One region of the Neorhizobium puerariae genome, then DNA from elsewhere that is predicted to be linked to it. Evidence: riboswitches for the same ligand, from Rfam matches in the RefSeq annotation. Region 1 holds a riboswitch; each other region holds the start of a gene.
What was found. Region 1 has a riboswitch for thiamine pyrophosphate ahead of thiC (phosphomethylpyrimidine synthase ThiC). Riboswitches for the same ligand answer to the same signal wherever they lie in the genome.
Positions count from the first base shown of each region.

Region 2: another riboswitch for thiamine pyrophosphate. It lies ahead of thiM (hydroxyethylthiazole kinase); the one in region 1 lies ahead of thiC (phosphomethylpyrimidine synthase ThiC).
Region 3: another riboswitch for thiamine pyrophosphate. It lies ahead of ACFFP0_RS25480 (ABC transporter permease); the one in region 1 lies ahead of thiC (phosphomethylpyrimidine synthase ThiC).

Region 1 covers NZ_JBHMAA010000077.1:201,579-204,851, reverse strand. The annotation lists gene thiC (phosphomethylpyrimidine synthase ThiC) at 253-2,064, opposite strand; TPP riboswitch at 2,162-2,294, opposite strand; gene ACFFP0_RS31985 (acyl carrier protein) at 2,475-2,726, shown strand; gene ACFFP0_RS31980 (acyl-CoA dehydrogenase family protein) at 2,726-3,273, shown strand, end outside.
Region 2 covers NZ_JBHMAA010000008.1:323,809-327,081, reverse strand. The annotation lists gene thiE (thiamine phosphate synthase) at 1-420, opposite strand, end outside; gene thiM (hydroxyethylthiazole kinase) at 417-1,232, opposite strand; TPP riboswitch at 1,272-1,368, opposite strand; gene ACFFP0_RS06895 (heavy metal translocating P-type ATPase) at 1,479-3,273, shown strand, end outside.
Region 3 covers NZ_JBHMAA010000032.1:208,703-211,975, reverse strand. The annotation lists gene nrdE (class 1b ribonucleoside-diphosphate reductase subunit alpha) at 1-354, shown strand, start outside; gene nrdF (class 1b ribonucleoside-diphosphate reductase subunit beta) at 529-1,503, shown strand; TPP riboswitch at 1,602-1,704, shown strand; gene ACFFP0_RS25480 (ABC transporter permease) at 1,838-2,620, shown strand; gene ACFFP0_RS25475 (ABC transporter substrate-binding protein) at 2,617-3,273, shown strand, end outside.

The DNA.
Region 1 (3,273 bases):
CGTTTTTCCTGGCCGATTTCTCTCAAGGCCTTGATTTGCCTCATAGCGCTCCCCTCTGCCCTGCCGGGCGTCTCCCCCCCACAAGGAGGGAGATCACAAGCGGCATGGCCTTCCCGCCCCTCAAGCGCCTCCCGAGTAGAACGGCTGCTTGTTTGGGGAAGCCGGTGCTCCCATCCGATCTCCCTCCTTGTGGGGGAGATGCCCGGCAGGGCAGAGGGGGCGGAAACGGCACGCCATTTATGCGGCGGACCCTCACTCCTTCCCGACCGGCATGTAGAGGTCGCCGCCCTCGCGATATTTCGCGGCCATGGCCTCCAGCCCTTCCTTCTGCGCCTCGGCGCGGATGTCGTGCGATATCCGCATGGAGCAGAATTTCGGGCCGCACATGGAGCAGAAATGCGCCACCTTGTGCGCTTCCTTCGGCAACGTCTCGTCGTGGAAGGATCGCGCCGTTTCCGGATCGAGCGACAGGTTGAACTGGTCCTCCCAGCGGAATTCGAAACGGGCGCGGGAGAGCGCGTCGTCCCGGATGCGCGCGGCCGGGTGGCCCTTGGCGAGATCGGCCGCATGGGCGGCGATCTTGTAGGTGACGACACCGGTCTTCACGTCGTTGCGGTCCGGAAGGCCGAGATGTTCCTTGGGCGTCACATAGCAGAGCATGGCGGTGCCGAACCAGCCGATCATCGCCGCGCCGATGCCCGACGTGATGTGGTCGTAGCCCGGCGCGATATCGGTCGTCAGCGGGCCGAGCGTGTAGAAGGGCGCTTCGCCGCAGACAGTGAGCTGCTTGTCCATGTTCTCCCTGATCTTGTGCATCGGCACATGGCCGGGGCCCTCGATCATCACCTGGCAGTCCTTCGCCCAGGCGACTTGCGTCAGTTCGCCGAGCGTTTCGAGTTCGGCGAACTGCGCGGCGTCGTTGGCGTCGGCGATCGAGCCGGGACGCAGACCGTCGCCGAGCGAGAAGGACACGTCATAGGTGCGGCAGATGTCGCAGATTTCCTCGAAATGCTCGTAGAGGAAGCTTTCCTTGTGATGATGCAGGCACCACTTCGCCATGATCGAACCGCCGCGCGAGACGATGCCGGTGACGCGGTCGACGGTGAGCGGGATATAGGCGAGCCGCACGCCCGCGTGGATGGTGAAATAGTCGACACCCTGTTCGGCCTGTTCGATCAGCGTGTCGCGATAGACTTCCCAGGTGAGGTCCTCGGCGATGCCGTTCACTTTTTCCAGCACCTGATAGAGCGGCACGGTGCCGATCGGGACGGGTGAATTGCGGATGATCCATTCGCGGATGTTGTGGATGTTGCGGCCGGTGGACAGGTCCATGACCGTGTCGGCGCCCCAGCGGATTGCCCAGACCATCTTCTCGACCTCCTCCGCCATGGAGGACGTAACGGCCGAGTTCCCGATATTGGCGTTGATCTTCACCAGGAAATTGCGGCCGATGATCATCGGCTCCAACTCGGGATGGTTGATGTTGGCGGGGATGATCGCCCGGCCGGCGGCGACCTCCCGGCGGACGAAGTCCGGCGTCACGAAATCCGGAATGTGGGCGCCGAAGCTTTCACCGTCTCTTTCCAATGCCTCTTTCACGGCCTGCCGGCCGAGGTTTTCCCGGATCGCGACGAACTCCATTTCCGGAGTGATGATGCCGGCCCGCGCATAGGCGAGCTGGGTGACGGCTTTTCCGCCGCTGGCCTTCAGCGGCCGGTTTCTCATCGGGAATTCCGGTGTGAGGCGATCGCCGGCTGCAAAGCCGTTGTCCTCCGGCCTGACGATCCGCCCCTCGTAGGCTTCCGCATCGGCGCGCGCGAGCACCCAGCTTTCGCGCAGGCGCGGCAGCCCCTTTTCGATGGCCGCGACATGCGCCGGGTCCGTATAGGGGCCGGAACTGTCGTAAACGGTCACCGGCGGCTCGCCGGAGGTCGGATGCAGCGCGATCTCGCGCATCGGCACGCGGATGCCGGGATGGAGGTTGCCGGGCTTGAAGACTTTCGTCGAGGCGGGAAGCGGGCCGGTGGTGACGACCGGCGCGAGCTTGGACGTGGCAATATTCATGGTTCGAGGCTCCAGGGTTTGACGTTTGGAGACCCAGTTCCAGTGTTGGAATGATGAAAAAACGCCATCGGGCGCAAGGCGGAATTCCGCCGGCATGCCGTCAGCGCTTGCACCGTCCCTACGCCAGTATGAACTGGATCAGGTTCAACGGGTCACTGCGCCGCAACAGGCAAAGCCTGGATTGCCCAGCAGTATCTCAGCCCCTTGCCGGGACCCCCCTGGTGAATATCGCCATCAAAAACCGGGGCCTCGCATCTGTCAAGCCGGTAAAGGCGGGCGCGATCGATTGGATTTTAGCGAATCCCGCAGCCCGATTTTCAGCATGTTTCTTACCGGAATCTTATGCTTTCTCAACTAAACATGCCGCCAGCGATGAACGCAGAGTTCCAAGACCATCGGGAGACGTCGAGATGAACGAGACCATTCGTGAACTGCTGGCGCGGGTTGGCAACCTTCCGGTCGCAGTGACCGAATTGCAGGATGGCGCCGATCTTTATGCGGCAGGCCTTTCCTCCTTCGCATCCGTGCAACTCATGCTGGGCCTGGAAGAGGCTTTCGACATCGAGTTCCCGGATAACCTGCTGAACCGCAAGTCCTTCGCCAGCATCTCGGCGATCGAGGAAACGGTATCCCAGATCCTGAAAGCCAAAGAGGCCGCCTGATGAGCCTTCCCGCCCTTGCCTCCGACATGACGCTCGGAGCACGCGCCCATCGCGTTGCGGCCGTGGCCGCGGAATTCGCCGATCGCGTCGATCAGGAAGGTCGCTTCCCGCACGAGGCGGTCGACGCCATGAAGGCCGAACGGCTGCTCGGCATCCAGATTCCCGCGGCTTTCGGCGGAGAAGGCGCCTCCATGCAGGAGATGGCCGAGGTCTGCTCCATCATGGGACAGGCCTGCGCCGCGAGCGCCATGGTCTTCGCCATGCACCAGATCAAGGTTTCGAGCCTGGTCGAACACAGCGCCGACAGCGCCTGGCATGGGGACTTCATGCGCGAGCTCTGCGCCCGCCAGCTGCTTGTCGCCTCGGCGACCACGGAGGCCGGCATCGGCGGAAACCTGCGCAACTCCATCTGCGCGATCGAGATCGACGGCGCCACCTGTCGCCTGCAGAAGGATGCGACCGTGATCTCCTACGGCGCCCATGCCGATGCGATCATGATCACCTCCCGCGCCCGCGCGGACGCGGCACCCGGCGACCAGGTGATGAC
Region 2 (3,273 bases), on a different contig from region 1:
GTCCGGTTTGGTGGCGGTGGCGAAGACCGGTCCGATGCCGACATAGTCGGCGATCGAAGGATCGACCCGCCGCGCCAGTTCCTCCGTTTCGACGGAAAGGCCGAGGATCATGCCGCGGCCGACGCGCTCGCGCGCCGTTGCCGCCGCCATGTCGCTCTGGCCGACATGGATGCCTTCGGCGCCGATCGCGATCGCCGCCTCGACGTCGTCGTTGACGATCAGCGGCACGCCGGTGCCGGCAAGCGCGGCCTTCAACGCCCGGCCGGTTTCGATCATCGCGGCCGTATCGGCCTGCTTGTCGCGGAGCTGCACGATGGTCGCCCCTCCGGCAACGGCGAGCCGGGCCGTCTCCACCATGCCGATCGCGCGGCAGAGATCGGGGTCGAGGACCAGATAGACGGAAAGATCGAAGGTCTTCATGCGCCCGTGATCCTGGCCTCGGCATCGAGCGCCTCGGGCGAAAGTGCCGCGAGCCGGTCGAGGAAGACGGGAGAGAACGAGCCGGGACCAGAGGCCTCGGCAGCCGCCTGGCCGCCGGCAACCGCGAACATGGCGAGCGCGGCGACCGTTGCCTCGAAAGGCTTTTCCGGCCTTGTCGCGGCAAAGGCGCCGACAAGGCAGGTCAGCGAGCAGCCAAGCGCGGTGACGCGCGGCATGAGGTCCGAACCGCCCATGATGCGCGCCGAACGGTGGCCATCGGTGACGAAATCCACCTCGCCGGTGACGGCGACCACGGCGCTGCTCTGACGGGCAAGCGCTGTGGCGGAACCTTCCGCGGCCTCGGTCGGGTCGCCGCTGTCGACACCGTGGCCGCTCGATCTGCTGCCGGCAAGCGCGATGATTTCGGAAGCATTGCCGCGGATGATGGCGGGCTTCAATTCCATGAGTTCGGCGGTGGCGGCGCGGCGATAGCCGGTGGCGAAATGCGCGACGGGATCGAGTATCCAGGGCTTTCCGGTTTCTCCTGCGGCTTTTGCCGCCTCCTTCATGCCCATCAGGAAATCCGGCGAGAGCGTGCCGATATTGACGGTCAGCGCGGAGGCGATGCGGGCGAACTCGCCAGCCTCCTCCTGCGTATGCACCATGGCAGGCGAAGCTCCCGCCGCAAGCATCACGTTCGCCGCGATGTTCATCGCCACGAAATTGGTGATGTTCTGCACGAGCGGATTTTGGGCGCGCATCGCGGCCAGCAACTGGCCGGGCGTTTCGCCAGGGAAGGAGATTGTCTGCATTCTCGCCTCGTTGGGCGGGGCAGGCGCGGGCGCGATGAGTAGAAGGCCCGGACGACTCCCTCCGCCAGCATGATCTGGTTCAGGTTCAAAGGGTGCTTCTCAGCCCGGCTTTCGCCGGACGCCCCTGTCAGAAACGAGGCTTAGCGCAAATCGGCCGGTGACCGCCAGCAAATTCTTGAAAAACGCCCTTGAAGCTCTAGTCGCTATAGGTTGTAAGCAGGTGCTCGATCCAGAAGGAGAGAGATGATGACGGTGACAAATCAGGCCCGGTACAAGGTCGGCGGCATGGATTGCGCAAGCTGCGCGACCAAGATCGACACGGCGGTGCGCCGCATGCCGGGTGTTGAAGATGTCTCCGTGTCCGTCGCCGCGGGCACGATGACGGTCGATCATGACGGCACCAGCGACCTGACCGCGATCGAAAGGAAAGTGACCGGGCTGGGATATTCACTGCGTGCACTGGGAAAGAAGCCGCCGGCAGGCGCGGAGCGTCACGATCATGGGCACGATCACGATGCGCAAGGGCACGCCCATGTGCATGGACCGGACTGCACGCATGACCATGGCCAGCACCGCCACGACCACGAGGGAGCGCATGGCCACGCGCACCGCCATGGCGGCGGGCACGATCACCGCGCCGACGCCGGGCAGGAGATCGAGGGTCTGCACGGCCACGACCACGGGCCGATGGAGGGGCCGTGGTGGAAAAGCGCCAAGGGCCGGCTGACGATTTTTGTCGGGGCGGCGCTCGCAGCCGCATATGGCCTCGGCCATCTGGTTCCGGCCTACGAACCGTATATCTTCACGGCCGCGATGCTGATCGGCCTGGTGCCGATCGCCCGTCGCGCCATCATGGCGGCGCTTGCCGGCACGCCGTTCTCGATCGAGATGCTGATGACGATCGCCGCCGTCGGCGCCGTCGTCATCGACGCCTCGGAAGAGGCGGCCGCCGTCGTTTTCCTCTTCCTCGTGGGGGAACTGCTGGAAGGTGTGGCGGCCGGGCGGGCGCGGCAGAGCATCCAGAGCCTGACCGCCCTCGTGCCGAAGAACGCGCTTCTCGAAGTGGACGGCCGGGAAGGGGGCAGGACCCGCGAGGTGCCGGCCGAAAGCCTCGCCATCGGCTCCATCATTCTCGTGCGCCCGGGAGACCGGATATCGGCCGACGGCGTCATCGTCGCGGGGGCAAGCGCCATCGATGAAGCGCCGGTGACGGGTGAAAGCACGCCGGTCGCCAAAGATGCCGGCGATGCCGTCTTCGCCGGCACGATCAACGGCGATGCGGCGCTGCGCATACGCGTGACCGCCGCTGCCGCGGACAATACGATCGCCCGCGTCGTGCGGCTGGTCGAGGAGGCGCAGGAGAAGAAGGCGCCGACCGAACGCTTCATCGACCGCTTCTCGCGTTATTACACGCCGGGCGTGGTCGTGGTCGCGGCTCTGGTGGCCATCCTGCCGCCGCTCGTTTCCGGAGCCGGCTGGGGCGAGTGGGTCTACAAGGGCCTTGCGATCCTGCTGATCGGCTGCCCCTGCGCCCTGGTCATTTCGACACCGGCCGCGATCGCCGCCTCGCTTTCCTCCGGCGCGCGCCGTGGCCTGCTGATGAAGGGCGGCGCCGTGCTCGAAACGCTCGGCAAGCTGACGGCGGTGGCGCTCGACAAGACCGGGACGCTGACGGCCGGCAGGCCGCAGGTGACCGACGTGATCGTCTTCGGCCGCAATGCCGAGGACGTGCTGCGCCTTTCCGCGGCCCTTGAGACGGGCTCCAGCCATCCGCTGGCCGTCGCGATCCTTGCGAAAGCTGCGGAGGACGAGGTGGATATTCCCGCCGCGAGCGATGCGAAGGCGCTGGGCGGCAAGGGCGTCATCGCGATGGTGGAAGGCCAGGAGGTCTTCCTCGGTTCTCCCAAGGCTGCCGGCGAGCGCGTCGCCTTGCCGCCCGCCCATTCGAAGCGGATCGCCAGCCTCAACGACGAGGGAAAGACTGTTTCGGTGCTGATCGTCGGCGGCGTGCTGGCAGGCGCGATCGCCATGCGCGACGAGC
Region 3 (3,273 bases), on a different contig from region 1:
TCCACCTCCTCGATCCATCCGATCGTTTCGAAGATCGAGATTCGCAAGGAGGGCAAGATCGGCCGCGTCTATTATCCGGCCGCCTTCATGACCGGCGACAATCTCGAATATTATCAGGACGCCTACGAGATCGGTCCGGAAAAGATCATCGACACCTACGCTGCGGCCACCCGGCATGTCGATCAGGGCCTGTCGCTGACGCTGTTCTTCCGCGACACGGCGACGACGCGCGACATCAACCGGGCGCAGATTTACGCCTGGAGGAAGGGCATCAAGACCATCTACTACATCCGGCTGCGCCAGATGGCGCTGTCCGGCACCGAGGTGCAGGGCTGCGTGTCTTGTACGCTCTGACCTGATTTCAGCCGCGGGCCTTCGAGCGCGTGGCCCCCTCATTCGCCTGCCGGCACCTTCTTCCCGATGGGAAGAAGACAGATGCGGCATGCGCGGCGTCCTCCTCTCTCCTTCGGGAGAGGGCAGGGTGAGGGGGCTCCGGGCACCATCACAATTTGTCGAGGAAATCCATCAATGAACGTCGCCATCAGGCCGATCTCACGCATCCGAGCCATCAACTGGAACCGCATCGAGGACGACAAGGACCTCGAAGTCTGGAACCGCCTCACAGGAAACTTCTGGCTGCCGGAAAAGGTGCCGCTGTCGAACGACATCCCCTCCTGGGCGACGCTGAAGCCCGAGGAGCAGCAACTCACCATCCGGGTCTTCACGGGCCTGACCCTGCTCGACACGATCCAGAACGGGGTCGGCGCCGTGCGGTTGATGGAGGATGCGGCCACGCAGCACGAGGAGGCCGTGCTCTCCAATGTCGCCTTCATGGAGGCGGTGCATGCGCGCTCCTATTCATCGATCTTCTCGACGCTCTGCCTGACGCCGGATGTCGACGATGCCTATCGCTGGTCGGAGGAGAACGAATTCCTGCAGCGCAAATCCGCGCTGATCATGGAGCAGTATGCATCCGGTGATGCGCTGAAGAAAAAGGTCGCCAGCGTCTTCCTCGAAAGCTTCCTGTTCTATTCCGGCTTCTATCTGCCGATGTACTGGTCGAGCCGCGCCAAGCTGACCAACACTGCCGATCTCATCCGCCTCATCATCCGTGACGAGGCGGTGCACGGCTATTACATCGGCTATAAATTCCAGCGCGAGCTTGAGCGGCTGGGCGAGGAAAGGCGGCAGGAGATCAAGGATTTCGCCTTCGACCTGCTGCTCGAACTCTACGACAACGAGGCAAAGTACACGGAAGACCTTTATGACGGCGTCGGACTGACCGAGGACGTCAAGAAATTCCTGCATTACAACGCCAACAAGGCGTTGATGAACCTTGGCTATGAGGCACTGTTCCCGTCCGAAGCCTGCAAGGTCAATCCCGCGATCCTTTCGGCGCTCTCGCCGAATGCCGACGAGAACCACGACTTCTTCTCCGGGTCAGGATCGTCCTATGTCATCGGCAAGGCGGTGGCGACCGAGGACGAGGACTGGAATTTCTGACGACTGCGTGTATCGTTGGGTCCCGGCGCTGCTGTTGCCGCGCTTTTTGTCGATCTTTCCGTGCCCATTGACAGGCGCCTGGAAAGTCGACAGTTTCGTACCATTCCGAGGGGAGCATCGTACGATGCTGAGATGGCGGTGAGCCGGACCCTTGAACCTGATCCGGGTTATGCCGGCGTAGGAACGGAAATGGCGTCGCCGACGATACTTTCTCTTCTCCGCTTCACCTGGATCTCCGTGATTGGTTTGTCTGGAGATCGAACGATGATATCTGCGCTTCGCTTTTTATTCGAGGAATGTCCGGTAGCGGCCTATCATCGCGGCTGACCACGTCATGCGCGCGTCTCATGCAGGTCTTGGCATCATCGTGCTTGTCGCTCTCTGGCAGACGGGCGTCTGGCTGTTTGCGCCGCCGAGATATATTCTGCCGTCGCCGATGGCGGTGGCCGCCGCCTTTCTGCATCAGCCCGGCTTTCTGCTGCGGCACAGCATCATCACCCTGACGGAGATCGTCCTGGGGCTGCTGTTCGGCGCCGTCCTCGGCGCCGCCACCGCCTTCGGGGTTGCGGCATTGCCGCTTCTCGGCCGCCTCGTCTGGCCGATGGTTCTGATCCTGCAGGCCTTTCCCGTTTTCGTACTCGCTCCGATCCTGGTTCTCTGGCTCGGCTTCGGCCTAGCCTCGAAGGTGGCAATGACGACAATCATCATCTTCTTCCCGGTTGCCTCGGCATTCGCCGACGGGCTGCGGCGCACCGACCGGGAAATCCTCGATGCCGTTTCGCTCGACGGCGCCCATCACTGGCAGGCTCTTGTCGGCATCCGGGTGCCGCTGGCGATCCCGAGCCTCGTTTCCGGCCTTCGGGTTGCCGGGCCGCTGGCGCCGCTCGGCGCCGTCGTCGGCGAATGGGTCGGCGCGTCCGGCGGGCTTGGCTTCGTCATGGTTCAGTCCAATGCCCGCATGCAGACCGATATGGTGTTTGCGGCAATGGCCGTGCTCGCAATCCTCACGCTCGCACTACGGCTTCTCATCGATCGGCTGACAGTTGGCCTGGCGCCCTGGGCCAGCGAAGCCGATCCCACATCCTCACCCTCGTTCAGGAGTTCTGCACGATCATGATCCGCATCCTTTTCGCCTCCTTCGTGGCGCTTGCCGGCGCGCTTGCGCCTGCCTCCTCGCAAGCCGCCGACAAGCTCACCGTGCTTCTCGAATGGTTCGTCAATCCCGACCATGCGCCGATGGTGATCGCCGGGGAGCGGGGATTGTTCACCGCTGCGGGCCTCGATGTGGAACTGATCCCTCCCTCCGACCCCTCCGCGGTGCCGCGTCTGGTATCTGCCGGTCAGGCGGATATCGGCATCCACTACCAGCCCAATCTCTATCTCGACCACGAAGCCGGCCTGCCGCTCGTTCGCTTCGGGACGCTTGTCGAAACGCCGCTCAATACGGTGACGGTGCTGGCGGACGGCCCGGTCAAAAGTCTCAAGGACCTGAAGGGTAGGAAGGTCGGTTTTTCGGTGACCGGTTTCGAGGACGCCATGCTGAAGCGCATGCTGGCCTCCGAAGGTCTCACCAACGAGGACGTGGAACTGATCAACGTCAACTTTTCCCTGTCTCCCTCGCTGATCGGCGGCAAGGTGGATGCGACGCTCGGCGGCTTCCGCAACTTCGAACTGACGCAGATGAAGCTCGAAGGACATGAGGGACGCGCCTTCTTTCCCGAGGAGCATGGCGTTCCGGCTTATGACGAGCTGATCTTCGTCACGCGCCGC